One region of the Streptomyces sp. NPDC001093 genome, then DNA from elsewhere that is predicted to be linked to it. Evidence: riboswitches for the same ligand, from Rfam matches in the RefSeq annotation. Region 1 holds a riboswitch; each other region holds the start of a gene.
The links. A riboswitch is a leader RNA that binds a small molecule or an ion and turns the genes downstream of it on or off. The one in region 1 is predicted to bind S-adenosylmethionine.
Positions count from the first base shown of each region.

Region 1 (9,825 bases):
CCTGCCGGGGTTCCTGGTCGGACTCCGGTTCTCCCTCGCGTACAGCGTCCTGGGCCTCGTCGCCGCCGAAACGGTCAACGCCGACCAGGGACTTGGCTTCCTCATCACTCAAGGGCAGACCTATCTGCAGACCAACCAGGTCTTCGTGGGGCTGGTGATCTACTCGCTGCTCGGCCTGCTCGCCGACCAGTTCGTCCGGGTTCTCGAGCGGGTGCTGCTGCGGTGGCGACCCAGTTATGAGGCGTCATGAGCAGCGCAGTAGCGACCGAGCTTCGCCGGCAGACCGGGGTCGTCGTCGAGCAGGTGGTCCGCCGGTTCGGTGACCGGGTGGTGCTCGACCACCTGGACCTCGCCATCGCCGACGAGGAGTTGGTGATCCTGCTCGGCCCCTCGGGCTGCGGCAAGAGCACCCTGCTGCGGCTGCTCGCCGGACTGGACCGGCCCGACGGAGGGCGGGTGGAGGTCCCGGCGCGGCGTGCGATCGTCTTCCAGGCCGACCGTTTGCTGCCGTGGCAACGGGTGTTGCGCAATGTCACCCTCGGCCTGCACGGACCCGACGCGGAACAGCGGGCCCTCGATGTGCTCGCCGAGGTCGGACTCGCGGGCCGGGAGAGGGCATGGCCCAAGGAGCTTTCCGGCGGCGAGGCCCAGCGGGTGTCGCTCGCGCGGGCCCTGGTGTCCGAGCCCGAACTCGTGTTGCTCGACGAGCCGTTCGCCGCCCTCGACGCCATCACCCGGCTGCGCATGCACGACCTCGTACGGGCGCTGCGGACCAAGCACCACGCCGCGATGCTGCTCGTCACCCACGACGTCGACGAGGCGATCGCCCTGGCGGACCGCATCGTCGTCATGAGCAACGGTCGCATCGGCACCTCGCACGAGGTGCACCTCTCCGCCGCGCACCGGGAAGCGAGCGTCGCACGCGAGGAACTCCGCGCACGGCTGCTGGAAGACCTCGGCCTCGCCGGCCAGCACTGACCTCCCCGAACACCCTCACCCCGGCACAGAAAGCACGACAACCATGCGAAAGAGAACCACCAGACTCATCGGCGCCATCGGCTCGCTCGCCCTCGCGGGCACCCTCGTCGCCTGCGGATCGTCGTCTTCGAACAGCGCCGCGCCGCTGAGCAACGCCGCCGAGGCGAGCGACGCCAAGCACCCCGAGTGGAGCAAGTACACCTTCACCATCGGCGACAACGGCGGTGACGGCAGCCAGGAGCTGGCGAAGATCACCGGCGTGTTCGACAACGCGCCGTACAAGGTGAAGTTCGCCCGGTTCACCTACGGCCCGCCGCTCGTGCAGGCCGAGGCCTCGGGCGACATCGACCTCGGCAGCGTCGGCGACGTGCCACCGATCACCGGCGCCGCGAAGGAGTACGGCTTCAAGGTCGTCGCCGTCAACCGCTCGCTCACGCCCGGCCAGGCGGTGGAGAACATCATCGTGCCGAAGGGCTCGAAGCTGAAGACGGCCGCCGACCTCAAAGGCAAGAGGATCGCTGTTCCGCAGGGCAGTTCGGCTCACGGCCTGGCCCTGAACGCGCTGAAGAGCGTCGGCCTCACCCCCAAGGACGTGAAGCTGACCTTCCTCGACCCGGCGGCCGGCGCGACGGCGTTCAACACCGGCAAGGTGGACGCCTGGTCGATCTGGAACCCCCAGTCCGCGATCGCGGTCAAGAACGGCGCGCGGATCCTGGTGAAGGGTCTCCCGCCGATCGACCAGACGAGCAGCTACTACGTCGCCAGTGACACGTCGCTGAAGGACAGGACCAAGCGTGCTGCTCTCACGGACGTCCTGAAGAGGCTCTCGCGAGAGTTCGCCTGGGCGGTCAAGAACCCCGACCAGTACGCGCAGGCGCTCTCGAAGGAGCAGGGCATCCCGCCGGCCGACGCCAAGGCGTCCCTGGCCGCCTACTCGAACCGGGTGACTCCGGTGGAGCAGTCGGACATCGAGCTGGAGCAGAAGCTCGCCGACGCCTTCCTGGAGGCGGGGCAGATCACCAAGAAGGTCGACGTCGAGTCGATCACCGACAACCTCCTGCCGGCCGGTTACGACAGTTCCAAGCTGAAGGTCACCTCATGAGCGCGAGACGGCGTCGGCTCCATCTCAACGCCTTCCTCATGGAGGCGGGTCACCACGAGGCGGCGTGGCGGCTCCCGCACAGCAATTCCCGGGCGGACTTCGACCTGCGGCACTGGATCGAGCTGGCGCAGCTTGCCGAGAGCGCCAAGTTCGACTCCCTGTTCCTCGCGGACGGCCCGGCACTCATCGGCACCGGCGAGTTCCGCCCGCCGGGCCAGCTCGAACCGCTGACCCTGCTGACCGCGCTGTCCCAGGCGACCAGCAGGATCGGCCTCATCGCGACCGTGTCGTCGACCTACAACGAGCCCTACAACCTCGCCCGCCGGCTCGCCTCCGTCGACCACGTCAGCGGCGGCCGCGCCGGCTGGAACATCGTCACCTCCGCCGGAGCCGACGAGGCCGCCAACTTCGGCCTCGACGACCGCCCCGGCCACGTCGAACGCTACGCCCGCGCCGACGAGTTCCTGAAGGTCGCCAAGGCGCTGTGGGACAGCTGGGAGTCCGAGGCCGTCCTCGCGGACAGGACCACAGGACGCTACGCCGACCCCGCGCGTCTGCACCGCCTCGACCACCGGGGCCGGTACTTCAAGGTGGCAGGCCCGCTCAACGTCGAGCGTCCACCGCAGGGTTACCCGCTGCTCGTCCAGGCCGGCTCCTCCGAGGACGGCAAGGACTTCGCGGCCCGCCACGCAGAGGCGATCTTCACCGCGCACGCGACGTACGAGCGCGCGGCCGCCTTCTACGCCGACATCAAGGCGCGGACCAGGGCCGCCGGCCGCGACCCGGACGGTGTGATCGTCCTGCCCGGCATCGTCCCGTACATCGGGTCGACCGAGGAGGAGGCCCGGGCGCATGCGCGGCAGTTCGACGAGCTGCGCGTTCCGGAGTACGGGCTGCGTCAGCTGGCCGCCGTGTTCGAGACCGAGCCGTCGGTCTTCGAACTCGACGAGCGCCTGCCGGACTTCATCCTCGCCAGGCCGAAGCTGGAAGGCTCGCAGAGCCGCTCCGACCTGATCATCGATCTTGCGGTCCGCGAGCAGCTGACGGTCCGGCAGATCATCTCCCGGCTGGGCGGCGGGCGCGGTCACTTCGAGTTCATCGGGACGCCCGAGCAGGTCGCTGACACGATCATCGCCTGGTTCGAGGGCGGTGCCGCGGATGGGTTCAACATCATGGCGCCCGCCCTGCCGTCGGGCCTCGCGGCCTTCGTCGAGCATGTGCTGCCGATCCTGCGCGGCAAGGGGCTGTTCCGCGAGGAGTACGAGGGCACGACCCTGCGTGAGCACTACGGGCTCCCGGTCCCGGCGAACCAGTTCCATGGCTGACGAGCTCGCGACTCCCGCCGCTTCCCGGAGCGGCGGGAGTCCGCCCGCGCTGCGGGTCGAGGGCCTTCGCAAGACCCACGAAGACGGCTTAGGGGCAGCCGAACACCTTCCTCGGCTTCGACCGGCTGGGCATCGACCCCTTCACCGACCTGTTCGAGATCACTCTGCTGGCCGAAGACACGGTACGCGGCACGGCGGTGTGCGCATCGCCGACCACGACTGCTCGACCGACGTCCCCGGCCTGTACGCGGCCGGCGACACCGCGAGCTGATCTGCGGCGGCTTCACCGGAGGCGGCAGCCACGACGCCGCGTGGGCGGCGTTCTCGGGCAGCTGGGCCGGCCGGGGCGCCGCCGAGTTCGCCACCCGGCGGGTCCGTCCGGACCGTGGGCTGCGACCCGTGGGGACGGCCGGCCTCCGCCCGACCTGTGCCGTGAACGCAGGTCACGGCGAGGTCGTCGCCGCCGTCCAGCGCGAGGTCCTGCCGTACGACCGCAACTACCTGCGGCACGCCGACCGTCTCGAGCCGGCTCTGCGGTCGCTGCACGGGACGCGGTCCGCGGTCCGCGAAGGGCTGGGGGCGAGCGGTGAGGAACTCTTCCGGGCCAGGGAAGCGGCCGCGATGGCGGCCCACGGCCGCTGGATGTACCACGCGGCACTGCACCGCACCGAATCGCGCGGCATGCACTAGCGGGCCGACCGGCCGACGCAGGATCCGGCCCAGCACCATCGGCTGCTCACCGGTGGGCTCGACGAGGTCTGGAGCCGTCCGGAGCCGGCGTCGCGGGCGCTGGTCACGAGCGGAGGCCGAGCCGTGTGATCGAGATCGTCGAGCCGGACCGCTGCATCGCCTGCAACTGGTGCATCGAGGTGTGCCGGACGCGCGTCTTCGATCGCAGTGCCGACGGCGTTCCGTTGATCGCGTGACAGGACAGCTGCCAGACCTGCTTCCAGTGCGAGGCGTACTGCCCGACCGACGCGCCGTTCGTCGCCCCGCTGGTGACCGCGGTCGCTCCGGGCTCGCGCTTCGGCCGTTCACCTGGTGGACCGGCGTTGACAAATGTTCGGGCCGTTGCCTTAACTACTGCCCAGAACGGTCATGAGCGTCAGCGACAAGCCCTGGCTTGCTGACCGGCAACCCTCCCGCCGCGGTGGGGTGCCCCAGGTGACGACCCGGCCGATGAAGTTTCGGTAAGCGCGAGGCCCCAGGGCCGGAACAGTGACGGTGACACCATGTACGCAGCTCCCAGGACGGCCGCCCGCCGCTCCCCGGGCTGCGTACCGTCGTACGCGAACCTGCTCGTCGCCGATCGTGCCGTCGATCTGCTCCGCGTGAACAGCGCACTGTGTACCGCACCGGGCCGCGCCCGCTGTCGGGGCTGACACCTCCCCGCAGCCCCCGCACTTCCTGACGAACACCGCGCCCGCGGTGTGCCCCCTTGCCCTCCCCGCCCCGGTACCTCGCCGTCGTGTGCGCCGCCGCATGCCGCCGTGCTTCCGGGGTGTGTGCCCACCCAGCCGGAGCCCACCATGAGTGAACCCCCTGGTGCCACCGTCACCCTCGCCGAGGCGCCGACCGTCGACGAACCGTCAAAAGCTCTCACAGCCCAGCGGGTTCTTCCGCTGCGGCGGCCAGGCCGCTGGATCCTCACCGCGGTCGTGCTGGTCCTGGTCGCCCAGTTCGTGCACGGACTGGTCACCAACCCCTTCTACCAGTGGGACCGCTGGAGCTACTGGTTCCTGCGCCCCACCATCCTCGACGGCCTGCTGATCACCCTCGAAGTCACCGCCTACAGCGCGGTGCTGGGCCTTGTCGGCGGCATTGTGCTCGCACTGGGCCGGCTCTCGAAGAGCCCGGTGCTGCGCGCGGTCAGCTGGACCTACGTCTGGGCGCTGCGCTCCATCCCGCTCATCGTGGTGCTGATCTTCCTCTACAACTTCAGCGCTCTGTACAAGACGTTGAGCGTCGGCATCCCCTTCGGCCCGGCCTTCTTCTCCTTCGACGAGTCGAGACTCGCCACCGACATGGTCGTCGCCGTCGTCGGCCTCAGCCTCAACGAGGCCGCCTACGCGGCCGAGGTCGTACGCGGCGGCATCCTCTCCGTCGACCAGGGCCAGCACGAGGCTGCCGCGGCGCTCGGCCTGCCGAAGGGCTACCAGTTCCGGAAGATCGTCTTCCCGCAGGCGCTGCGCTCGATCATCCCGAACTACGTCAACCAGCTCATCGGCCTGATCAAGGGAACCTCGCTGGTCTTCTACGTCTCCCTGCTCGACCTGTTCGGCTCCGCGCAGACCATGGGCGCCACCTACCCCGGAGACATCGTGCCGCTGCTGCTGGTCGTCACCGTCTGGTACCTGATCCTGACCAGCATCGTGTCCGTCATCCAGTTCTACGTCGAGCGGCACTACGCCCGCGGTGCCACCCGCAGCCTGCCGCCGACGCCGCTGCAGAAGCTCCGCACCGGTCTCTCCGGCCTGCGGGCCCGTATCCGCCGGGAGGCCGCCGTATGACCGCCGAGACGCTCGAAGCCCTGGCGGACGTCGAGGCCGCCACCGTCGAGGTCCACGACGTGCACAAGTGGTACGGCACCCACCGGGTACTGGACGGCGTCGACCTGACCGTCCGCCCCGGCGAGGTCACCGTCATCCTGGGCCCCTCCGGCTCCGGCAAGTCCACCCTGCTGCGGGTCATCAACCACCTGGAGAAGCCCGAGATCGGCTACGTCAGCATCAACGGCGAGCTGATCGGCGTGAAGCGGCAGGGCGACCGGCTCAAGGAGCTCAGCGAGCGGGCCATCCTCACCCAGCGCGGCCGGATCGGCTTCGTCTTCCAGAACTTCAACCTGTTCCCGCATCTGACCGTGCTGGACAACGTGGCCGCCGCCCCGGTCGCGACCGGGAAGCTCACCAAGCCCGAAGCCCGGGAACTGGCCCGCGAGTTGCTCGTCCGGGTCGGCCTCGCCGACAAGACCGGCGCCTACCCGCGCCAGCTCTCCGGCGGCCAGCAGCAGCGCGTCGCCATCGCCCGCGCCCTCGCGCTGCGCCCCGGCGTCATCCTCTTCGACGAGCCCACCTCCGCCCTCGATCCCGAACTGGTCGGTGAAGTCCTCGCCGTCATCAAGGACCTGGCGACCAGCGGCACCACCCTCGTCATCGTCACCCACGAGATCGGCTTCGCCCGCGAGATCGCCGACCGGGTCGTCTTCATCGACGGCGGCAAGATCATCGAGCAGGGCCCGCCCTCCGAGGTCCTCGACAAGCCGCGGCACGTGAGGACCAGGGACTTCCTCAGCAAGGTCCTCTGACCCTCGCATCCCAAGACCTCCCCCCCACGCCACCCTCATCACCTTCAGCGACAAGGAACGGCCATGCCCACCCACTTCACCCGACGCAGCCTGATACGCGGCATCACCGCGGCGACCGCCGTCGCCTCCCTGGCCACCGGGCTCGCCGCCTGCGGTGGCAACAGCGACGCGGCCACCACCACCGAAGCCGCCAAGTCCGGCGAGGTCGTCATCGGACGTGTCTCCAACGGCGCCGCCACCCAGACCACCATCAAGGTCTCCGAGGTCAAGTCCATCAGCGCCGAACTGCCCGCCGCCGTCAAGAAGAGCGGCAAGCTGGAGATCGGCATCGGTGCCCTGCCCGCCGGGTTCCCGCCGCTGGCGTACGTCGGCAACGACCAGAAGACCCTCACCGGCTCCGAGCCCGACCTCGGCCGCCTGGTCGCCGCGGTGTTCGGGCTCAAGGCCGAGGTCAAGAACTCCACCTGGGAGAACCTCTTCGTCGGCATCGACAGCGGCAAGGTCGACGTGGCCTTCTCCAACGTCACCGACACCGAGGAGCGCAAGAAGAAGTACGAGTTCGCCTCCTACCGGCAGGACAACCTCGCCTTCCTCGTGCCGAAGAAGAGCACCTGGAACTTCGACGGCAACTACGAGAACCTCGCCGGCAAGACGATCGCCGTCGGCTCCGGCACCAACCAGGAGAAGATCCTCCTGGAGTGGAAGGACAAGCTGGCCAAGGAGGGCAAGAAGCTCACCGTCAAGTACTTCCAGGACAGCCCCAGCACCTACCTCGCCCTGAACAGCGGCAAGATCGACGCCTCCTTCGGTCCCAACCCCGGCTTCGCGTATCACAACCGTCAGGTGGCCAACACGCCCAACGCCACCCGTACAGCGGGCATCTACTCCGGCGCGGGCGCGAGCCTGCAGGGCCTGATCGCGGCAACGGCGAAGAGGGACAGCGGACTCGCCAAGCCACTGGCCGACGCGATCAACTACCTGATCAAGAACGGTCAGTACGCCGAGTGGCTCAAGGCGTACAACCTCTCCAACGAGGCCGTCGCCAAGTCCGAGGTGAACCCGCCGGGCCTGCCGCTCGACAACTCCTGACCAGTGCGTGCCGGGGACTCCACCGCCGCCCCGCGATGGAGTCCCCTCGCGCCGGACACCCCGAGCCGCACCCCGGAGACCGCCACACCATGTCCGTCACCACCCTCGACGCCAGTTCCTCGCACATCCTGGACAACCCCGCCTGGGCCGCGCTCACCGGCCCCCACGCCCACTTCGCCGAACGAATCGGCAACGCTGCCCGCTATCACCGGGACGTGGCTCCCTTCTACGCCGTCTCCGGCGAGGACGACCCGCGCGCCTGGGCCGACCTTGCCGCGCTCGTCGGCCCCGGCGGCACCGCCTCGGTGCGGGGCGTCACCGAGGCACCGGAGGGCTGGGAGGTGGTCGGCACCGGTCACGGCGTCCAGCTCGTGGACACCGGCCTGCGGGCGGAGCCCGACCCCGAGGCCGTACGGCTCGGCCCCGACGACGTGCCCGAGATCCTCGGCCTGGTCGCCCGCACCGAACCCGGGCCCTATCTGCCCCGCACCGTCGAGATGGGCACCTACCTGGGCATCCGCCACCGCGGCCGCCTGATCGCCTTGGCCGGCGAACGCCTCCATCCACCCGGCTGGACCGAGATCAGCGCCGTGTGCACCGACCCGGCGCATCGCGGCCGGGGTCTGGCCACCCGCCTGGTCCGCGCGGTCGCGGCCGGCATCAAGGAGCGCGGCGAGCGGCCCTTCATGCACGCCAAGGCCGACAACGCGAACGCGATCCGGCTGTACGAGTCGATCGGCTTCACCCTGCGCCGCCGTACGGTCTTCTCGCTCGTACGGCGGACCGAAGCCGCCGTCCTGGAAGAAACGGCATAGCTGTGCCGTTGTCCTTGTCGAAGGCGATGATGTGGAGGTGGGCCGCGATGACACGTGTACCGCGTGCCGTGTGCCTCCACAGCCGGCCCCACATCGACCTCCAGCGGGTGGCCGGCTCCCTCTGTAGCTCCTGACCCCGTTTCCCCAGCGCCGTGCGCCCCGCTTCCCGCGGGCCGGTGATCTCGTACGGACCTCCAGGAAGGCACCCTCGTGGCCTCAACTCCCTCATCCCACCTGCACCTTGCCGTCGCCCTTGAGGGCACCGGCTGGCACCCCGCCTCCTGGCGCGAGCAAGTCGCCCGGCCCCGGGAGCTGTTCACCGCCGGATACTGGGCCGACCTGGTCGCCGAGGCCGAGCGCGGCCTGCTCGACTTCGTCACCCTCGAGGACGGCCTCGGCCTGCAGTCCTCGCACTACGGCGAGTTGGACGGCCGCACCGACCAGGTCCGCGGCCGACTCGACGCCGTACTGATCGCCTCCCGCATCGCTCCCCTCACCCGGCACATCGGCCTGGTGCCGACGGTGATCGCCACCCACACGGAGCCCTTCCACATCTCCAAGGCCATCGCCACCCTCGACTACGTCAGCACCGGCCGTGCGGGCCTCCGGGTGCAGGTCTCCGCCCGCCCGCACGAGGCCGACCATTTCGGCCGCCGCACCTTCCCGCCGATCAACCTCGAGGAGTTGCAGGCGCCGGCCGGACAGGAGCGCCTCACCGATCTGTTCGACGAGGCCGCCGACTACATCGAGGTGGTGCGTCGGCTCTGGGACAGCTGGGAGGACGACGCCGAGATCCGCGACGTCGCCACCGGCCGCTTCGTCGACCGCGACAAGCTGCACTACATCGACTTCGAGGGCAAGCACTTCAGCGTCAAGGGCCCGTCCATCACCCCGCGCCCGCCGCAGGGCCAGCCGCTGGTCACCTCCCTCGCCCACCAGACCGTCCCGTACCGGCTGGTCGCCCAGCAAGCCGACGTCGGCTACGTCACCCCGCACCACACCGACCAGGCCCGCGCGATCGTCGCCGAGATCCGTGCCGAGCAGGCGGCGGCCGGGCGTTCCGGCGAACTCCTGCACATTTTCGGTGACTTGCTGGTCTTCCTCGACGACGACCAGGGCGCCGCCGAGGACCGACGCGCACGGCTCGACGCCCTCGCGGGCGAGCCGTACACGAGCGACGCGCGCATCTTCACCGGTACGTCCCTCCAACTC
Region 1 is NZ_JBEPBF010000198.1:444-10,268, reverse strand. It holds gene ABT288_RS46895 (ABC transporter permease) at 1-250, shown strand, start outside; gene ABT288_RS46890 (ABC transporter ATP-binding protein) at 247-978, shown strand; gene ABT288_RS46885 (aliphatic sulfonate ABC transporter substrate-binding protein) at 1,022-2,080, shown strand; gene ABT288_RS46880 (LLM class flavin-dependent oxidoreductase) at 2,077-3,405, shown strand; gene ABT288_RS46875 (hypothetical protein) at 3,838-4,095, shown strand; gene ABT288_RS46870 (4Fe-4S binding protein) at 4,221-4,331, shown strand; SAM riboswitch class IV at 4,500-4,608, shown strand; gene ABT288_RS46865 (amino acid ABC transporter permease) at 4,935-5,915, shown strand; gene ABT288_RS46860 (amino acid ABC transporter ATP-binding protein) at 5,912-6,709, shown strand; gene ABT288_RS46855 (transporter substrate-binding domain-containing protein) at 6,773-7,798, shown strand; gene ABT288_RS46850 (GNAT family N-acetyltransferase) at 7,888-8,613, shown strand; gene ABT288_RS46845 (putative leader peptide) at 8,640-8,747, shown strand; gene ABT288_RS46840 (LLM class flavin-dependent oxidoreductase) at 8,824-9,825, shown strand, end outside.

Region 2 (9,825 bases), on a different contig from region 1:
CCGCCGCATCACGCCCTTGAGGCCGAAGTCCGCGTCCAGCACCAGCAGGTCGGCGTCCTTGCCCGGCTCCAGCGAGCCGATGCGGTCGGACAGGCCGAGGAGGCGGGCCGGGTTGGCGGACAGGGCCGTCACCGCGTCCTCGACCGACAGCCTGTCGACGGTCACCGCCCGCTTGAACGCCCGGTCCAGCGTGAGCGTCGAGCCCGCGATCGAGCCGCCCTCCACCAGCCGGGCCACCCCCTCGCTGACCTCGACCTCCAGGGGGCCCAGCATGTAACGGCCGTCGCCGATGCCGGTCGCGTCCATCGCGTCGGTGATGAACGCGACCCGGTCCGCCCCCGCGTGGCGGAAGGCCAGCTCCAGCGCGGCCGGATGGAGGTGGGTGCCGTCGTTGATCAGCTCGACCGTGACCCGCTCGTCCTCCAGCAGGGCCGCGATCGGGCCGGGGGAGCGGTGGCCGAGGGCCGGCATGGCGTTGAAGAGGTGCGTGGCGACCGTGGCGCCCGCGTCGATGGCCTCCACCGTCTGCTCGTACGTCGCGTCCGTGTGCCCGATCGCCGCGATCACGCCGTGCTCGGCGAGCAGCCGTACGGAGTCGATGCCGCCCGGCAGTTCGGTCGCGAGGGTGACCATCTTCGCCCTGCCGCGCGCCGCGTCGACCAGCTTGCGGACCTCGGCCGGGTCCGGGTCGCGCAGCAGTGCCTCGGAGTGCGCGCCCTTGCGGCACGGCGAGATGAACGGTCCCTCGAAGTGGATGCCCGCGATCTCGCCCTGCTCGGCCAGCTCGCTCAGCAGCCCGGCCTGGCGGACCAGCAGGTCCATCTCGTCGGTGACGGTGGAGGCCACCAGGGTCGTGGTGCCGTGCGCGCGGTGGGTGCGGAGGGCCGTCATGATCTGGTCCGGGGTGCCGGAGAAGGAGGCTCCGCCGCCGCCGTGGTTGTGGATGTCGACGAAGCCGGGGACCAGCCAGTGGCCGGTCACGTCGATCACCTCGGCGTTCCCGGGAGCGGCGGCCGCGATCTTCGTACCCTCGACGACCACGCGCCCGTCGTCCACGACTCCGGTGGGCAGCACCACCCGAGCACCGGTGAGAACCAAGCTGGGAGCCATCAGGCGGTTACCTCCGAGGGGTCGGTGGGGTCGGTGGGGGCGGAATCGGCGTCGGCGGTGTCGAGGAGCTCGCGGGCCAGCAGGCCCGCGCCCAGGCAGCCGGCGGTGTCGCCGAGGGCGGCGGGGACGATGGCCGGCAGTTTCTGGAAGGTGACCCGCCGCCGGACGGCGTCCCGCAGGGGCTGGAACAACACTTCCCCCGCCTCGGCGAGACCGCCACCGATGATCAGGGTGCGCGGGTCCAGCAGGGTGAGCGCGGTGACCAGGCCGTCGGCGAGCGCGTCGACCGCTTCCTGCCAGACCCGGACGGCGTTCGGGTCACCGGACGCGACGGCCTTGGCGCAGTCGGCGGCGTCCGCGTCCGGGTCCCCGCAGGCCGCCGCCCAGGCCTCGCTGACGGCGGACGCGGAGGCGTACCGCTCCAGGCAGCCGTGCTGCCCGCAGGGGCAGGGGGTCCCGCCGGGGCGTACGACCACGTGCCCGATCTCTCCGGCGAAGCCGTGCGCGCCCGCCTCCACCCGGCCGTCGATGCCGATGGCGCCCGCGATTCCGGTGCCTAGCGGCACGAACAGGAACCGGTCGGCGCCCCTGCCCGCGCCGATCCGGCCCTCGGCGAGGCCGCCGGTGCGCACGTCGTGGCCGAGGGCGACGGGGACGCCGAGGCGCTCGCCGAGCAGCGCGCGCAGCGGTACGTCCCGCCAGCCGAGGTTGGCCGCGTAGGAGGCGATGCCCCGCTCCTCGTCGACGATGCCGGGCACGGCGACACCGACGGCGGCGGCCGCCTCGCCGTAGCGCTGCAGGCCGTACGCGCGCAGCTCGGCGGCGAAGCCGAGGATCGTCTCGACCACCGCGTCCGGTCCGCGCTCGCGTCCGGTGGCGCGGCGGGCGCGGTGGAGCAGTCCGCCGTCGTCGCCGACGAGGGCGGCCTTCATCCCGGTACCGCCCACGTCCAGGGCGATGACATGTCTCACCACGGGCCCTAGTGTGACCCTCCCACCCGCGAGAGGTCTAGTCCACTCACGTGGTGTAGACCTTACGTGTCCATATGTTGAACGGTCAGACAGCAGGGTTGGGGCGTTGAGGTTGCGTCGGCGTACGGCAGGAACGATCGCGGTGGTGTCCGCACTGGGCATGACGGCGGTCCTCGGCGGCTGCGGGAGTACGGGCTCCTCCGACGTCACGTTGAGACTCGTCGCCGCCGACTACGGCGACTCTCCCGCCAACAGCTCCCGGAAGTACTGGGACACCCTGGTCAGGGAGTACGAGTCCCAGCACCCCGGTGTGAAGATCGACGTCAGCGTGTACTCGTGGAACGACGTCGACGCCAAGGTCAAGGACATGGTCGCCGCCGGCCACGCCCCCGACCTGGCCCAGATCGGCGCCTACGCCGACTACGCGGCCGCCGGCAAGCTCTACCCGGCCTCCGACCTGCTCTCCATACGGACCCAGGCCGACTTCCTCTCCCAGCTCTCCGACGCCGGGCAGTGGAACCACACGCAGTACGGCATCCCCTTCGCCGCCTCCACGCGCGTGCTCTTCTACAACCAGACCCTGTTCGCCAAGGCCGGCATCACCCCGCCCACCACCTGGGACGAGCTCGCCGCCGACGCCAAGGCGCTCAAGGACAAGGGAGTGAAGTACCCCTTCGCGCTGCCGCTCGGCCCCGAGGAGGCCCAGGCGGAGACCATGCAGTGGCTGCTCAGCGGCAGCAGCGGCAACAACGGCGGCAGCGGCTACACCGACGACATCGGCACTTACACCATCGACTCCGCGCAGAACGTCCAGACCTTCACCTGGCTCAAGGACGACCTGGTCGACAAGGGCCTGACGGGCCCGGTCCCGCCCGGCAAGCTCAACCGGGCGACCGCGTTCGCCGCCTTCGCCGACGGTCAGGTCGGCATGCTCAACGGGCATCCCACGCTGATCCAGCAGGCCGGGAAGAAGGGCGTGAAGTTCGGCATGGTGCCGATGCCGGGGCGCACCGGCAGGGCCAGGGCCTCCATGGGCGTCGCCGACTGGATGATGGCCTTCAGACAGAACGGGCACCGCGACCGGATCGGCGACTTCCTCAACTTCATATACACCCGGAAGAACGTCCTGGCCTTCTCCCGCGAGTACGGCCTCCTCCCGGTCACCGGCTCCGCGTCCAACGCCATGAGCGCGTCGGACTCCGCCCCCGACAAGGCCCTGCACCCCTTCCTCGACGAGCTGCCCACCTCCGAGCTGTACCCCGTCGGCAAGACCTCGTGGGCGTCGGTCAGCGCGGCCGTGAAGCAGGACATCGGCCAGGCCGTCGCCCCCGGCGCCGACCCCGCCGGCGTCCTGACCCGCCTCCAGGCGATGGCTACGACGGCCGACAGCAGCGCGAAGAACTGAGCGCCGCTGTCAGTCCCCACCGCTACGGTGACGGCATGGAACTCGCCCCCCGCGAACAGGCCATCCTCGCGCTGGAGCGCCGCGGCTTCCCCGGCCCCGGCGCCAAGGAACGAGCGATACGCGAGGAACTGGGCCTGTCCCCGGTCCGCTACTACCAGCTCCTGAACGCGTTGCTGGACGACGAGCGGGCACTGGCGGCGGACCCGGTGACGGTGAACCGCTTGCGGAGGGTGCGGGACTCCCGGCGGACGGAGCGCTGAACCGGCGGCCGCCCAGCTGCGTGGGTGCCCGTTCGGCCGGCCGAGACGGGCGGGTGGGGAACGGAGTCCCAGGAGTGAGTCCGGCCGAGCCTGGATAGTGTCGCTGTATGCATCCTCTGCCGACCCCAGCCACTCGGCCCGGCCGGGACGGACTCGCCGCGTTCCTCGCCAAGCCGAGCGCCGCGACTGTCGGTCTGGACTTCGACGGCACGCTGGCACCCATCGTCGCCGACCCCGAGCGGGCCCGCGCCCACCCCGAGGCCGTACCGGCCCTCGCCGCACTGGCCCCCAAGGTGGCGTCCATCGCCGTGATCACCGGCCGCCCCGCCGGCGTCGCGGTCCGCTACGGCGGCTTCGCCGGCGTCCCCGGCCTGGAGCACCTGACCGTCCTCGGCCACTACGGCGCCGAACGCTGGGACGCGGTCACCGCCACCGTCACCGCCCCGCCCCCGCACCCCGGCGTCGCCGCGGCCCGCGCCGAGCTGCCGGGCGTGCTGGACCGCGCCGGCGCCTGGCACGGCACCTGGGTCGAGGAGAAGGGCCGGGCGGTCGCGGTGCACACCCGCCGCGCCGACGACCCGCAAGCCGCGTTCGAGGCCCTGCGCGGCCCCCTCACCGACCTCGCCGCCCGCCACGGCCTGGTGGTCGAACCCGGCCGGCTGGTCCTGGAACTGCGCCCGCCGGGCATGGACAAGGGCGTGGCGCTCGCCGACCACGTCCGCAGGACCGGCGCCGAGTGCGTCCTCTACGCCGGCGACGACCTCGGCGACCTCCCCGCCTTCGCCGCCGTCGAGGAACTCCGCGCCGAGGGCCTCCCCGGCCTGCTGGTCTGCAGCGGCAGCACGGAGGTCACGGAGCTGGCCGACCGCGCGGACGTGGTGGTGGACGGCCCGGCCGGCGTCGTACACCTGCTGCGGACCCTGGCAGCTCAGCTGGACCGAAGCTCCTCCAGCGCCTGAAGCTGCTGAAGGAACCACTGAGCGGGCGGCAACGCGGTGGCGGCCGCCGCCAGCCGCTTCGACCGCTCCGCCCGCTCGCCCGCCGGCATGGTCAGCGCGGAGTGCAACGCGTCGGCCGTGCCCCCGATGTCGTACGGGTTCACCACGAGCGCGTCGGTGCCCAGCTCCTCGTACGCCCCCGCCTCCCGCGACAGCACCAGCGCACAGCCCTCGTCGGAGACGACCGGCACCTCCTTGGCGACCAGGTTCATGCCGTCCCGGATGGGGTTGACCAGCGCCACGTCGGCGAGCCGGTAGGCGGCCAGGGAGCGGGCGAAGTCGTCCTTGACGTGCAGGACGACCGGCGTCCAACCGGGCGTGCCGTAGGCCGAGTTGATCTGCTCCGCCACCCGCTGGACCTCGGCGGTGTAGTCGCGGTACACGGCGAGGTCCTGCCGCGACGGGTAGGCGAACGCGAGATGCACCACCCGTTCACGCCACTCGGGGTGGTCGTCCAGCAGCTGCCGGTACGCCAGCAGGCCGCGCACGATGTTCTTGGACAGCTCGGTGCGGTCGACGCGCACGATGGTGCCGCGGCCTTCGCCGATCTCCTCGCGCAGGGCCGCCATCCGCTCGTCCACATCGGGTTCATGGGCCCGCTTGCGCAGGAAGTCGGCGTCCGCGCCGAGCCCGTGCACGCCGACCCGCACGGCCGGGGCCCCGGGTCCCAGTACCGCGTGACAGCACTCCGTGAACGCGTCCGCCCAGCGCCTGGTCAGGAACGCCGCCCGGTCCGCGCCCAGGATGCCGTTCAGCAACTCGGCGGCGATGTCGTCGGGCAGCAGCCGGAAGTACTCCGGGGGCGCCCACGGCGTGTGCGAGAAGTGGCCGATCCGCAGGTCGGGGCGGAGTGCGCGGAGCATGCCGGGGACCAGGCACAGGTGGTAGTCCTGCACCAGCACCGCCGCGCCCTCGCCCGCCGCCTCGGCCAGTGCCTCGGCGAAGGCCCGGTTGTAGGCCTCGTACGACGCCCACTGCCGCCGGAACTCCGCGTCGAAGACCGGTTCCAGCGGGGTCTGGTACAGCATGTGGTGCACGAACCACAGCACCGAGTTGGCGATGCCGTTGTAGGCGTCCGAGTGCACCTGCGCGTCGATGTCCAGCATCCGCACCCGCTGCCCGGCGGTGTCCTCGCCCGGCAGCAGCCCGCCGCCCGCACGCCGTACGGCCTCCCGGTCCCCGTCGCCGAGCGCCGCGCACACCCACAGCGAGTCCGTGTCCGGCCCGATGGCCGACAGCCCCGAGACCAGCCCGCCGCCGCCCCGCTTGGCGCGCAGCGAACCGGCCCCCTCCTCGTCGTCCACCGTGTACGAAACCGGGCCGCGGTTGGACGCGACCAGCACCTGAGCTCTCTCGGCAGCACCGTGCGTGGAAGCCATGGTCCTCAACCTAGCCCGGCCCGGAAACGCTCAAACGTACGGCCACGTCCGGCACGCCGACGTATACGACCCCGCGGCCGGTTCACGCCACCCTGCGCTCGGCGTACTCCGCGATCTCCACCATCGGCGGCCGTTCCTCGGTGTCCACCGAGTAGGTGCGCGGCTCGAAGCCCTCCTCGCCCCGCTCGAACTGGGTGAGGGAGGGGCGGATCAGATGGCCGCGGGCCAGCCGGAGCTGGGCCGTGCGGTAGATCGCCGCGGCCATCCGGCCCAGCGCCTGCCCGTCCTGGTGGCGGTGCTTGCGCACGCCCACGTCCACCTGTGCCAGCGCGTCGAGACCGACCAGGTGCAGGGCGTCCACCAGCATGCCCAGCTCCACGCCGTACCCGACCGGGAACGGCAGCTGTTCCAGCAGCGAGCGCCGGGCCGCGTACTCGCCGCCGAGCGGCTGGACGAAGCCGGCCAGCTGCGGCCAGTGCATGTTCAGCAGGGGGCGGGCCATCAGCTCGGTGACCCGGCCGCCCTGACCGGTGGCGCCGCCCAGCGGGCGGTCGTACATGCCCTTGACCAGGTCCACCCCGGGCTCGGTGAGCAGCGGGCCGACGATCCCGGAGACGAAGTCGGAGGAGAACTCCCGCAGGTCCGCGTCGATGAAACAGACGATGTCCCCGCTGGTGGCCAGGAGCGAGCGCCACAGCACCTCACCCTTTCCGGGGACGGCGGGAATGCGGGGCAGGATCTCGTCCCGGTGAACCACCCGCGCGCCCGCGGCGGCGGCGACCTCGGAGGTGCGGTCGGTGGAGCCGGAGTCGACCACCACGATCTCGTCGACGAGGGGGACCTGCTCGACGAGGTCGTGCCGGATGACGGCGACGATGTCGCCGACCGTCTCCTCCTCGTTGAGCGCGGGCAGTACGACACTGATCGTCTGGCCGGTGCGCTGCTTGGCGCACAGGATCCGGTGGAGCGGGCGATCGGCCACGGACCAGGAGCGGGTGGCCAGCCAGCGCTCGACTTCTTCCAGCACGGTCTGCGGCTCCTCACTGTTCGTGATCGCACGGGCTGCACCGTGTGATCCATCTCGCGGTTCGGACGACTATCTCAACTCTCCTGGCCTTCGGTTACAGTCTTGAACAACGCCGATGACCATCGCATGTCGGGGGTCGGAGCGCGTTCACAACCGCATACCGCTCATCCAGAGGGGCAGAGGGACACGGCCCGATGAAGCCCCGGCAACCCTCCAGTCGGTACTCGTAGATCGGCCTGATCAGGCTCGATCGCTCCGCGAGGCTCCCGGCTAGGGAAGGTGCCAAATCCGTCTCACGGCGAGGTGCGTCGTGAGGAAGATGAGGAGAAAGGGCCTCGCCTCCATGGCTGTGCAGACAGTTGCAAGCTCCACCGATTCCACCGTAGACCTCGGTCCCGCCGCGGCCCTGAGCTGTCGCGAGTGCGGTCACCGCGTCCCCCTCGGTCCGGTGTTCGCCTGCGAGGAGTGTTTCGGTCCGCTGGAGATCGCCTACGACTTCTCCGCCTACGACACCGAAGAGCTGCGCCGCCGTATCGAGTCCGGCCCCGCGAACATCTGGCGGTACGCGCCGCTGCTGCCGGTCCCGGCCGACGTGGCCGACAAGCCGAACCTGAACCCGGGCTGGACCAAGCTGGTCAAGGCCGACAACCTCGCCCGCGAACTCGGCGTCACCGGCGGCCTGTTCGTCAAGGACGACTCCGGCAACCCGACCCACTCCTTCAAGGACCGCGTGGTGGCCCAGGCCCTGGAGGCCGCCCGCGCCTTCGGCTTCACCACCCTGTCCTGCTCCTCCACCGGCAACCTCGCCGGTGCCGTCGGCGCCGCCGCGGCCCGCGCCGGTTTCCGGTCCTGCGTGTTCATCCCGCACGACCTGGAGCAGGGCAAGGTCGTCATGGCCGCGGTCTACGGCGGCGAGCTCGTCGGCATCGAGGGCAACTACGACGACGTCAACCGCTTCTGCTCCGAGCTGATCGGCGACCCGGCCGGCGAGGGCTGGGGCTTCGTCAACGTCAACCTGCGGCCGTACTACGCGGAGGGCTCCAAGACGCTCGCGTACGAGATCTGCGAGCAGCTCGGCTGGCGGCTGCCCGACCAGATCGTGGTCCCGATCGCCTCCGGCTCCCAGCTGACGAAGATCGACAAGGGTCTGCAGGAGCTGGTCGGGCTCGGCCTCGTCGAGGACAGGCCGTACAAGATCTTCGGTGCGCAGGCCGAGGGCTGCTCGCCGGTGTCGACCGCCTTCAAGGCGGGCCACGACGTCGTACGGCCCCAGAAGCCGAACACCATCGCCAAGTCCCTCGCCATCGGCAACCCTGCCGACGGGCCGTACGTCCTGGACATCACGCGCCGCACCGGCGGTGCCGTGGAGGACGTGACGGACGGGGAAGTCGTGGACGCCATCAAACTGCTGGCCCGCACCGAGGGCATCTTCGCCGAGACCGCGGGCGGTGTGACCGTCGGCGTCACCCGCAAGCTGGTCAAGGACGGCGTCCTGGACCCGACGAAGACCACGGTGGTCCTGAACACCGGTGATGGACTCAAGACGCTGGACGCGGTGGCCGGCACCGGCCTCACCGCCACCATCCGACCGACCCTGGACTCCTTCCGAGAGGCTGGCCTCGCATGAGCGTGACCGTTCGCATCCCGACGATCCTGCGCACCTACACGGGCGGGCAGGCCGAAGTGGCCGCCGAAGGCGGCACCCTCGCCGAGGTCATCGCCGACCTGGAGAAGAACCACACCGGGATCGCCGCGCGCGTCCTGGACGACCAGGGCAAGCTGCGCCGGTTCGTCAACGTGTACGTCAATGACGACGACGTCCGCTTCGAGCAGGGACTGGAGACCGCCACCCCGGACGGCGCGGGTGTCTCCATCATTCCGGCCGTCGCCGGCGGCTGATCGTTACCTTGGGTAACTTCGGTTACGCATTGTTCATCGAATTGCCTCCTCCGTGAGAGAAGCGGAGGGGGCAATTCTGTGTGATTGAGCGCGGTAGAGTTGGGGAACGCGCTCCGGGACCAACCGGTCGGGGGCCTTGTATTCATGCCGCACACCCGACAAGAAGTAGCCAAAGTCGACGTGTTTTATGCGGCTTTTGTGGTGATTTGAGGGGCCCGACTTGCCCTGGAGTCGGGTGAATTCTCACCACATTCCGGACCGTTCCCGTCCAGAATTCTCGTCCGATTGACCTGTTGCAGACGGCAGTTGGACAGATACATTCAGCCGCGGTCGACGCGTTCCGGCGCACGCCCCCGACCGATGGGGGGTGAGGTCTGACCCGGGTCCGCGAAGTGTGGATCTGTGCAAGGGCCAGTAATAGGGGAGTTAGGCATGGCTCAGGGCACCGTCAAGTGGTTCAACGCGGAGAAGGGGTACGGCTTCATCGCGGTCGACGGTGGTGCGGATGTTTTCGTCCACTACAGCGCGATCCAGATGGACGGTTACCGCACCCTGGAAGAGGGGCAGCGGGTCGACTTCGAGATCTCGCAGGGCCAGAAGGGCCCGCAGGCGGACATGGTCCGGCTGGCGACCAGCTGAAGCACGCGTCGACTGACAGCGACGTTCTTCTGTTCATCTTTCGAAGGGCCCGTACCTCCTGGGGTGCGGGCCCTTCGGCCTGCCCGGGGCCGCCTGTTCGCCCGCGGCCGAGTGCCCCTCCGGCAGGCCCGGGGCGC
Region 2 is NZ_JBEPBF010000002.1:135,950-145,774, reverse strand. It holds gene nagA (N-acetylglucosamine-6-phosphate deacetylase) at 1-1,110, opposite strand, end outside; gene ABT288_RS01945 (ROK family protein) at 1,110-2,081, opposite strand; gene ABT288_RS01940 (extracellular solute-binding protein) at 2,194-3,486, shown strand; gene ABT288_RS01935 (DUF3263 domain-containing protein) at 3,522-3,746, shown strand; gene otsB (trehalose-phosphatase) at 3,854-4,705, shown strand; gene ABT288_RS01925 (alpha,alpha-trehalose-phosphate synthase (UDP-forming)) at 4,675-6,123, opposite strand; gene ABT288_RS01920 (glucosyl-3-phosphoglycerate synthase) at 6,206-7,150, opposite strand; SAM riboswitch class I at 7,312-7,476, shown strand; gene thrC (threonine synthase) at 7,494-8,777, shown strand; gene ABT288_RS01910 (MoaD/ThiS family protein) at 8,774-9,049, shown strand; gene ABT288_RS01905 (cold-shock protein) at 9,482-9,688, shown strand.
Region 2: another riboswitch for S-adenosylmethionine. It lies ahead of thrC (threonine synthase); the one in region 1 lies ahead of ABT288_RS46865 (amino acid ABC transporter permease).

Region 3 (9,825 bases), on a different contig from region 1:
AGAGCAGTACGTACCGGCAAGCCCGGACGCTTCCTCGGGAGCGTCCGGGCTTGCCGGTTTTCCACAGGTCGTCCGAGCGCGGTCGTTCCTTTGCCGCAGTGTCGGTCGCTCGTACGGGTTACTCGCCGCGCAAATGGGGTCAGCGCCTCATAGCGTGATCGTATGAACCACACTCCGCGGACCCGCACCGTCGTCGGCTGCACCCTGCTGGTGACCGCGCTCGGCGCGGGCGTCACCGCCTGCGGTTCGGACGGCAACCCGCTGTCGGCCAAGCCGTACGACGCGGCGGGCGAGATCTCCTTCAACGGCCCGGCCGAAGCGGGGGAGCGGGCCGACCCGGACAAACCCCTGGAGATCACCACCACGGGTGACGACCGCATCACCGACGTCACCGCCCAGGACTCCGCAGGGCGCTATGTGGCGGGCGAACTCGCCGCCGACGGCAGCAGATGGCACAGCACCGCCCCGCTGGCCGCCAACGCCCACTACACGGTCACGGTGAGCACCGAGGACGACGACGGCGCGCCCGGCCGCAAGGTGCTCACGTTCGACACCAGCAGGCCCACCGACAAGAAGCGCCTGACCGTCACCCTCGGGCCGAAATCGGGCCAGTACGGCGTCGGGCAGCCCATCACCGCCCAACTCGACCATGAGGTCAAGGACAAGGCGCAGCGCGCCGTCGTGGAACGCGCCCTCCGCGTGGACTCCACGCCGGCCGTACAGGGCTCCTGGTACTGGGTGAGCGGCAAGGAACTCCACTACCGGCCCCAGGAGTACTGGCCCGCCCACGCCACCATCACGGTGCACAGCAACCTGGACGGCATCAGGATCAGCGACCGGCTGTGGGGCGGCCCGTCGAAACCGCTGAAGATCACCACGGGTGACCGGATCGAGGCCGTCACGGACGCGGCGGCGCACCAGCTGACGTTCTACAAGAACGGCGCGGCGCTCAAGCGGATCCCCGTCACCACCGGCAGGCCCGGGTACGAAACCCGCAACGGCGTCAAGGTCGTCCTGGAGAAGGCGTACGTCGTCCGCATGCGCGGCACCACGATCGGCATCTCCGCGAGCAGCTCCGACTCCTACGACCTGTCGGTCTACTACGCCACCCGGGTGACCTGGTCCGGAGAGTACGTGCACGCCGCGCCCTGGTCCGTGGGCTCACAGGGCTACGCCAACGTCAGCCATGGCTGCACGGGCATGAGCAACGGCAACGCCGCGTGGTTCTTCGACAACATCCACCAGGGCGACCTCGTCAAGGTCGTCAACTCCAACGGCCACCAGATGGAGGACTTCGGCAATGGCTTCGGCGACTGGAACGTCGACTGGAAGAAGTGGCGCACGGGCAGCGCCCTCGTCAACGGCAAGCCCGACGCCCCGTCCGAGGCGGACACGGTAAGACTCCAGCCAGCGGCCCTTTGAGCGCCCCGAAAGGGGCGCGGGGCTCCAGTCGCCCCTGCCCGCTAGGCGCTCAGCAGCCGCTTCTGACGAAGCAGAGAAGCCAACGCGGAGGAGAGCTCCACAGGATCCACCGGAAGAGTCACGGCAGCGTCGGCCCGGCTCCACGTGGCCAGCCACGCGTCCTGCGGCCGCCCCATCAGCAGCAGCACCGGCGGACAGTTGAACACCTCGTCCTTGATCTGCCGGCACACCCCCATGCCCCCCATCGGCACGGCCTCACCGTCCAGCACGCACACATCGATCCCGCCCTTGTCCAGCTCACGCAGCACCGCCTCGGGTGTCGCGCACTCCACGAACTCGACCAGGGGGACGTCGGGAGCGGGCCTGCGGCCGGCGGCCAGCCGTACTTGCTCGCGGGTGTTGGAGTCGTCGCTGTAGACCAGCACCGTGGCGGTCGGCTGCATTGTTCCTCCGGGACGTCAGCGTCGTACGGACGGGACGGACAAGGCCGTTCGGGCGGAGCTTACTCCCGTGGAAGTCCCCATGAACACCACGTCAACACCGGTTCGGCGGGTGGCAACACTCCGAACGGCACCCCCCGGAGTGAGGGCGGGATAAGCGACCGACATAATGTCGGTCGTGGCGACAGCAACGACAGTAGAAACCGGGCACGCGCACCCGTCGGTCAACCGGCCGAACCTCACCAGCGTCGGAACCATCATCTGGCTGAGTTCCGAGCTGATGTTCTTCGCGGCCCTCTTCGCGATGTACTTCACCCTGCGATCGGTGACGGGTCCGGCGCACTGGAAGCACATGGCCGACGCGCTCAATGTGCCCTTCTCCGCGACGAACACCACGATCCTGGTGCTCTCCTCGCTCACCTGCCAGCTCGGCGTGTTCGCGGCCGAGCGCGGGGACGTGAAGAAGCTCCGCGGGTGGTTCATCCTCACCTTCATCATGGGTGCGATCTTCATCGGCGGTCAGATCTACGAGTACACGAGCCTGGTGAGGGACGAGGGCATCTCGCTCTCCTCCGACCCGTACGGCTCGGTGTTCTACCTGACCACCGGCTTCCACGGCCTGCACGTGACGGGCGGTCTGATCGCCTTCCTGCTGGTCCTCGGGCGCACCTACATGGCCAAGAGGTTCACCCACGAGCAGGCGACCGCCGCCATCGTCGTGTCCTACTACTGGCACTTCGTCGATGTGGTCTGGATCGGCCTTTTCGCCACGATCTACCTGATCAAGTAGCCGGGACCGGCTCCCGCACATCCAGAACCACCGACGCAGAAGATCCTGACACCGGGGTAATCCGTGAAAAAGCTCTCCGCACGACGACGCCATCCGCTGGCGGCGGTCGTCGTCCTACTCCTCGCGCTGGCGGCCACTGGGGGGCTGTACGCCGCGTTCGCACCCGCGGGCAAGGCGCAGGCCGATGATTCCGCCCAGTCCCTGACCATCCAGGAGGGCAAGAAGCTCTACGAGGTCGGCTGCGCCAGCTGCCACGGCACCGGTGGCCAGGGCTCCTCCGACGGGCCGAGCCTGGTCGGCGTGGGTGCCGCGGCCGTCGACTTCCAGGTCGGCACCGGCCGTATGCCGGCCGCCACCTCCCAGGGCGCCCAGGTCCCGCGCAAGAAGGTCGTCTACAACCAGACGCAGATCGACCAGCTCGCCGCGTACATCGCCACGCTGGGCGCCGGCCCGAGCGTGCCCACCAAGGACCAGTACGGCCCGGGCGGCGCGGACATCGCCAAGGGCGGCGAGCTGTTCCGCACCAACTGCGCGCAGTGCCACAACTTCACCGGCAAGGGCGGTGCCCTGACCAAGGGCAAGTTCGCGCCCACGCTGGAGGGTGTCGACCCGAAGCACATCTACGAGGCCATGCAGACCGGCCCGCAGAACATGCCGTCCTTCCCCGACACCACGCTGTCCTCGAAGAACAAGAAGGACATCATCGCGTACCTGCACGCGGTCGACAGCAGCGATACGACGAACCCCGGCGGTCTGGAGCTGGGCGGCCTCGGGCCGGTCAGTGAGGGTCTGTTCGCCTGGATCTTCGGTCTCGGCGCGCTGATCGCCGTCGCCGTCTGGGTCGCCGCTCGGACCGCAAAGGCCAAGAAGTCATGAGTAGCCAAGACATTCCAGAAGAGAACCTGCCCGCTGAGCAGGACCACGCGCGCGGCGCGGTAGGGGTCGCGGACGAGGTGAACCCGTTCGCCGACCCGGGGCTGCCGCCTCACGAGCACCGCATCCAGGACATCGACGAGCGGGCCGCCAGGCGGTCCGAGCGCGCGGTCGCCCTGCTGTTCACGGTGTCGATGCTGGCCACCGTCGGCTTCATCGTCTCGTACGTGACGATCCCGCACGACAAGAGCATCTTCGTCTTCCCGATCGGTCACATCAGCGCGCTGAACTTCGCGCTGGGTCTGACCCTCGGTGCGGCGCTGTTCTGCATCGGCGCGGGCGCGGTCCACTGGGCCCGCACCCTGATGTCCGACGTCGAGGTCGCCGACGAGCGTCACCCGATCGAGGCCGCCCCCGAGGTCCGCGCGAAGGTCCACGCGGACTTCCGCCAGGGTGCCGCCGAGTCGGCGCTCGGCCGCCGCAAGCTGATCCGCAACACGATGTTCGGCGCGCTGGCCCTGGTGCCGCTCTCCGGCGTCATGCTGCTGCGTGACCTCGGTCCGCTGCCCGGCACCTCGCTGCGGCACACGATGTGGGCCAAGGGCAAGCGTCTGGTGAACACCAACACCAACCTGCCGCTGCGCCCCGAGGACGTCGCCGTCGGCTCCCTCACCTTCGCCAAGCCCGACGGGCTGGAGGAGACGAGCGAGGACTTCCAGACGGAGATCGCCAAGGCCGCGCTGATGATCGTCCGGCTGCAGCCGGACAACATCAAGGACAAGCGCGAGCTCGACTGGTCGCACGAGGGCATCGTCGCCTTCTCGAAGATCTGCACCCACGTCGGCTGCCCGATCTCGCTGTACGAGCAGCAGACGCACCACGTGCTGTGCCCGTGCCACCAGTCCACCTTCGACCTCTCCGACGGCGCCCGAGTGATCTTCGGCCCCGCCGGCCACGCCCTGCCGCAGCTGCGCATCGGTGTGGACAGTGAGGGTTACCTCCAGGCGCTCGGCGACTTCGAGGAGCCCGTCGGTCCTGCATTCTGGGAGCGCGGATGAGTACTGCAGCCAACGAGACGCCCCGCTCTCGCGGGAAGGCACCGGCCGGCGAGCGTGTCGCCGACTGGGCCGACGGCCGGCTCGGGATCTACTCCCTGGCCAAGGCCAACATGCGCAAGATCTTCCCCGACCACTGGTCGTTCATGTTGGGCGAAGTGTGCATGTACAGCTTCATCATCATCATCCTGACGGGTGTCTATCTGACGCTGTTCTTCCACCCGTCGATGAACGAGGTGGAGTACCACGGCAGCTATGTCCCGCTCCAGGGACAGCTGATGTCCGAGGCGTTCAGCTCGACCCTGCACATCTCCTTCGACGTGCGCGGTGGTCTGCTCATGCGGCAGATCCACCACTGGGCCGCGCTGATCTTCCTCGCCGGCATGTTCGTGCACATGATGCGCGTGTTCTTCACCGGCGCGTTCCGTAAGCCGCGTGAGATCAACTGGCTGTTCGGCTTCCTGCTGTTCGTCCTCGGCATGTTCACCGGCTTCACCGGTTACTCGCTCCCGGACGACCTGCTCTCCGGCACCGGTGTCCGCTTCATGGAGGGCGCGATCCTGTCCGTGCCGATCGTCGGCACGTACCTGTCGTTCTTCCTCTTCGGCGGTCAGTTCCCCGGCCACGACTTCGTCGCCCGGTTCTACTCGATCCACATCCTGCTGCTGCCGGGCATCATGCTCGGGCTGATGGTGGGCCACCTGATCCTGGTCTTCTACCACAAGCACACGCAGTTCGCGGGTCCCGGCAAGAGCGAGAAGAACGTCGTCGGCATGCCGCTGCTGCCGGTCTACATGGCCAAGGCCGGAGGCTTCTTCTTCCTGGTCTTCGGTGTCATCGCGGCCATCGCGGCGGTCGCTCAGATCAACCCGATCTGGGCCATGGGCCCCTACCGTCCGGACCAGGTGTCCACCGGCGCCCAGCCCGACTGGTACATGGGCTTCTCCGAGGGTCTGATCCGCTTCATGCCGGGCTGGGAGATCAACCTCTGGGGTCACACGCTCGTCCTGGGCGTCTTCATCCCGCTGATGATCTTCCCGTTGGTCCTCGTGGCGATCGCGGTCTACCCGTTCATCGAGTCCTGGGTCACCGGGGACAAGAGCGAGCACCACATCCTGGACCGCCCGCGCAACGCCCCGACGCGCACCGGTCTCGGTGTCGCCTGGATGACGGTGTACCTGACGCTGCTGGTCGGCGGTGGCAACGACCTGTGGGCCACCCACTTCCACCTGTCGATCAACGCCGTGACCTGGTTCGTCCGGATCGCCTTCTTCGTCGGCCCGGTCATCGCGTTCCTCGTCACCAAGCGGATCTGCCTGGGGCTGCAGCGCCGCGACCGCGACAAGGTGCTGCACGGTCGCGAGACCGGCATCATCAAGCGCCTGCCGCACGGTGAGTTCATCGAGGTGCACGAGCCGCTCAGTCAGGAGCAGCTGCACACCCTCACGGCTCACCACCAGTACGAGCCGGCCGAGATCGGCCCGACGGTCGACGAGAACGGTGTCGAGCGCAAGGTGCCGGCCTCGGAGAAGCTCCGGGTGAAGCTGTCCAGCGCCTACTACGGCGAGGACAACCAGATCCCGAAGCCGACCGTCGACGAGTACAAGGAGATCACGAGCGGCCACGGCCACCACTGATCCAGGCGTCGCCACACCACGCCGAAGGGCCCCGTCCGGGTTACGGACGGGGCCCTTCGCCGTGTCCCGGGCTGGATAGGGTGGGATCACACGGTTTCTTCTACGACACACAGGAGCGGCTATGAGCGCTGTGACCCCCGCTGGAGGCGACACCGCGGCGGGCCGCTCCTGGCCCGCCCTGCTGAACGGCCTGCTGGACGGCCGGAACCTGTCCGCCGACGACACCGCGTGGGCGATGGACCGGATCATGCGCGGCGAGGCGACCGACGCGCAGATCGCCGGGTTCGCGGTGGCGCTGCGGGCCAAGGGACAGACGGTGCAGGAGATCACCGGTCTGGTCCGCACCATGTACGAGCACGCGAACGTGATCGAGGTGCCCGGCCGTACCGTCGACATCGTCGGTACGGGCGGCGACGGGGCCAGGACGGTGAACATCTCGACCATGTCGTCACTGGTCGTCGCCGGTACGGGCGCGAAGGTCGTCAAGCACGGCAACCGCGCCGCGTCCTCCGCCTCCGGGTCCTCCGACGTCCTGGAGAAGCTGGGCGTCAACCTCGACCTCACGCCCCGACGGGTGGCCGAGGTCGCGGAGGAGGCCGGCATCACCTTCTGCTTCGCGGTCAAGTTCCACCCCGCGCTGCGTCATGTGGGCGCCGCGCGTGGTCAGTTGGGCATCCGGACGGTGTTCAACCTGCTCGGTCCGCTGACCAACCCGGCGAAGGTGCGGGCCCAGGCGGTCGGCGTGGCCGTCGTCCGCGAGGCGCCGATCGTCGCGGGCGTGCTCGCGGAGCGCGGCAACTCCTCGCTGGTCTTCCGCGGCGACGACGGGCTGGACGAGCTGACCACGACGTCCACGTCCCACGTCTGGGTCGTGCGGGACGGCAAGGTCACCGAGGAGACCTTCGACCCGCGGGACGTCGGCATCGACCTCGTCCCCGTGGAGGCGCTGCGCGGCGGCGACCCGTCGCACAACGCCGAGGTCGCCCGTCGCCTGCTGGACGGCGAGCGGGGCCCGGTACGGGACGCGGTGCTGCTGAACTCCGCGGCGGCCCTCGTGGCCCTGGACCCGACGGACGCCCCGCTCGCCGACCAGCTCCGCGCCGGCATGGCCAGGGCCGCCGAGTCCATCGACTCGGGGGCGGCGAAGCGGACACTGGAGCGCTGGGTGGCCGCGAGCAACGCCTAGCGGTCACCGACGGTCGTCCCGCGATCCGGACACGGGTTGCGGGACGACGATCATTTCGCGTACGTTCCTGTACCAGGTCATGAGTGACAGTCATGAGGCCCCGGCCGACTGTCCGGCAACCCTCCGTCCGTGGCGGGGTGCCCCGGGTGAGGACCAGGCCGTAGGCAGCGAGGTCTACGGCAAGCGCGGACCCCTCGCGCGCTGCTGAGAGCGCGGGACCAGGGGTCCTGGTCATCGAGGGAGCCTTCCGTGAGCAAGCGAATGCGATAGGGCCGCAGAGCCCCGCCTCCGCATCCCCCTTTTTCTCTTCTTTCCGTACGTCGTCTTCGGCGTACGTTCTCACGGGAGTTCCCCATGTCCGTCTTCACCGCTGCCGCCGACCAGTCCGTTTGTGCCCCCCTGCCCGTTCTGGGCCGGGATGTCACCGTCCCGCTCGTCACCGGCGGCGAGGTCACCTACGCGGCCCTCGACTACGCGGCCAGCGCCCCCGCCCTGCAGCGCGTCTGGGACGACGTGGCCGCCTACGCGCCGTACTACGGCAGTGTCCACCGCGGCGCCGGCTACCTCTCCCAGCTCTCCACCGACCTGTTCGAGAACGCCCGCCAGACGGTCGCCGAGTTCCTGGACTGCCGCGCCGACGACCAGGTGGTCTTCACCCGCTCCACCACGGACTCGCTGAACCTCCTGGCCCGTGCCCTCCCGGCCGGCTGCCAGGTCTTCGTCTTCGAGACCGAGCACCACGCCTCCCTGCTGCCCTGGCAGGGCGCCCGTGTCACCTACCTGAACGCCCCGCGCACCCCGCAGCAGGCCGTCACGGCCCTGGAGCGGGCCCTCGCCGACCGCGACCCGTACGGCCCGGCCCTCGTCTGCGTGACCGGTGCCTCCAACGTCACCGGCGAGCTGTGGCCCGTACGGGAGCTGGCGGCAGCCGCCCACGCGCACGGCGCCCGGATCGTCCTGGACGCCGCCCAGCTGGCTCCCCACCACCCGGTGTCCGTCCGTGACCTGGACGTCGACTGGGTCGCCTTCTCGGGCCACAAGCTGTACGCCCCCTTCGGCTCCGGTGTCCTGGCCGGCCGCGCCGACTGGCTGCGCGCGGCCGAGCCGTACCTCGCGGGCGGCGGCGCCAGCCGCAAGGTGACCCGGCGTCAGGACGGCGGTGTGGACGTGGAGTGGCACGAGAGCGCCGCGCGGCACGAGGCGGGGTCGCCCAATGTGATCGGCGCCTACTCCATCGCGTCCGCATGCAAGGCCCTCACCGAGGCCGGCTGGGACACCCTGGTGGCCCGTGAGCAGCACCTGATCGCCAGGGTCCGCGAGGGCCTGGCGGAGGTCCCCGAGGTGAAGATCCTCTCCCTCTTCGGCGACGAGGCCCCGCGCGTCGGAGTCATCTCCTTCGTCGTCGAGGGCTGGAACAGCTCCCACTTCGCCGCCGCGCTCTCCGCCGAGTACGGCATCGGCGTCCGCGACGGCCTCTTCTGCGCCCACCCCCTGGTCCGCACCCTCCTCGGCACCGACCCCCAGGCCCAGGGGGAATGCGGAGCCCCCGAGGCCGCCCCGGGCGAGAGGTCCCTCAACGCCATCCGCGTGAGCTTCGGCGCGGGCACCCCCGACGAGCATGTCGACCGCTTCGTCACGGCGGTGAAGGAACTGGTCACCGAGGGTGCCGAGTGGACGTACCGCACAGAGGACGGCCGCTGCGTACCTGCGGTGTGAAGCCGACGCCAGGGGTAGCGCCCCAAAGGGGCGCGGGGAACTGCGCGACAAGCCACAACGAACCCGCGCCCGCCGGCGTACCGCACCCGGCAGACGAGAAGGCGATACACGCCTGAGCGGCGCAGCCCCTAGTTGTCCAGGCCGATCGAGAACGCCGCTTCCAGGTCGTGCTGGGAGTAGGTGCGGAACGCGACGTGCGTGTCGGTGGCCTCCACGCCGGGGATCTTGCTGATCCGGCCGGGGATGACATCGGCCAGGTCCTCGTGCTGCCGGACCCGGACCATGGCGATCAGGTCGTAGGTTCCGGTGACCGAGAAGACCTCGCTCACGCTCTCCAGCGCGGCGATCTGCCCCGCGATCTCGGGGATCCGGTCCACGCTGGTCTTGATGAGGACGATCGCGGTGATCACGGCTGGTTCTCTCCCTCGGGTGCCGGAGCTGGGGCGCACTTCACTCTAGTCGTACGGCCGTACCGGGCCCACGCGTAGCCGAAGCCCAGGCCGAAGCCGACGAGGTGGGCCAGATACGCCACCCCGGGGCCGCCCGAGCTCTGCTCCGCCGCCGCCCACTGCAGTGCCGCCCAGAACGGCAGCACGACCCACGCGGGGAACCGCAGTGGCAGGAAGAACAGAAACGGCAGAAGACTGGTCACACGGGCCCGGGGGAACAGGTAGAGGAATGCTCCGAGGACCGCCGAGATCGCCCC
Region 3 is NZ_JBEPBF010000083.1:31,184-41,008, forward strand. It holds gene ABT288_RS32265 (L,D-transpeptidase) at 163-1,422, shown strand; gene ABT288_RS32270 (response regulator) at 1,464-1,865, opposite strand; gene ctaE (aa3-type cytochrome oxidase subunit III) at 2,032-2,652, shown strand; gene qcrC (cytochrome bc1 complex diheme cytochrome c subunit) at 2,716-3,528, shown strand; gene qcrA (cytochrome bc1 complex Rieske iron-sulfur subunit) at 3,525-4,583, shown strand; gene qcrB (cytochrome bc1 complex cytochrome b subunit) at 4,580-6,217, shown strand; gene trpD (anthranilate phosphoribosyltransferase) at 6,339-7,403, shown strand; SAM riboswitch class IV at 7,479-7,595, shown strand; gene ABT288_RS32300 (aminotransferase class V-fold PLP-dependent enzyme) at 7,758-9,119, shown strand; gene ABT288_RS32305 (Lrp/AsnC family transcriptional regulator) at 9,248-9,529, opposite strand; gene ABT288_RS32310 (rhomboid family intramembrane serine protease) at 9,526-9,825, opposite strand, start outside.
Region 3: another riboswitch for S-adenosylmethionine. It lies ahead of ABT288_RS32300 (aminotransferase class V-fold PLP-dependent enzyme); the one in region 1 lies ahead of ABT288_RS46865 (amino acid ABC transporter permease).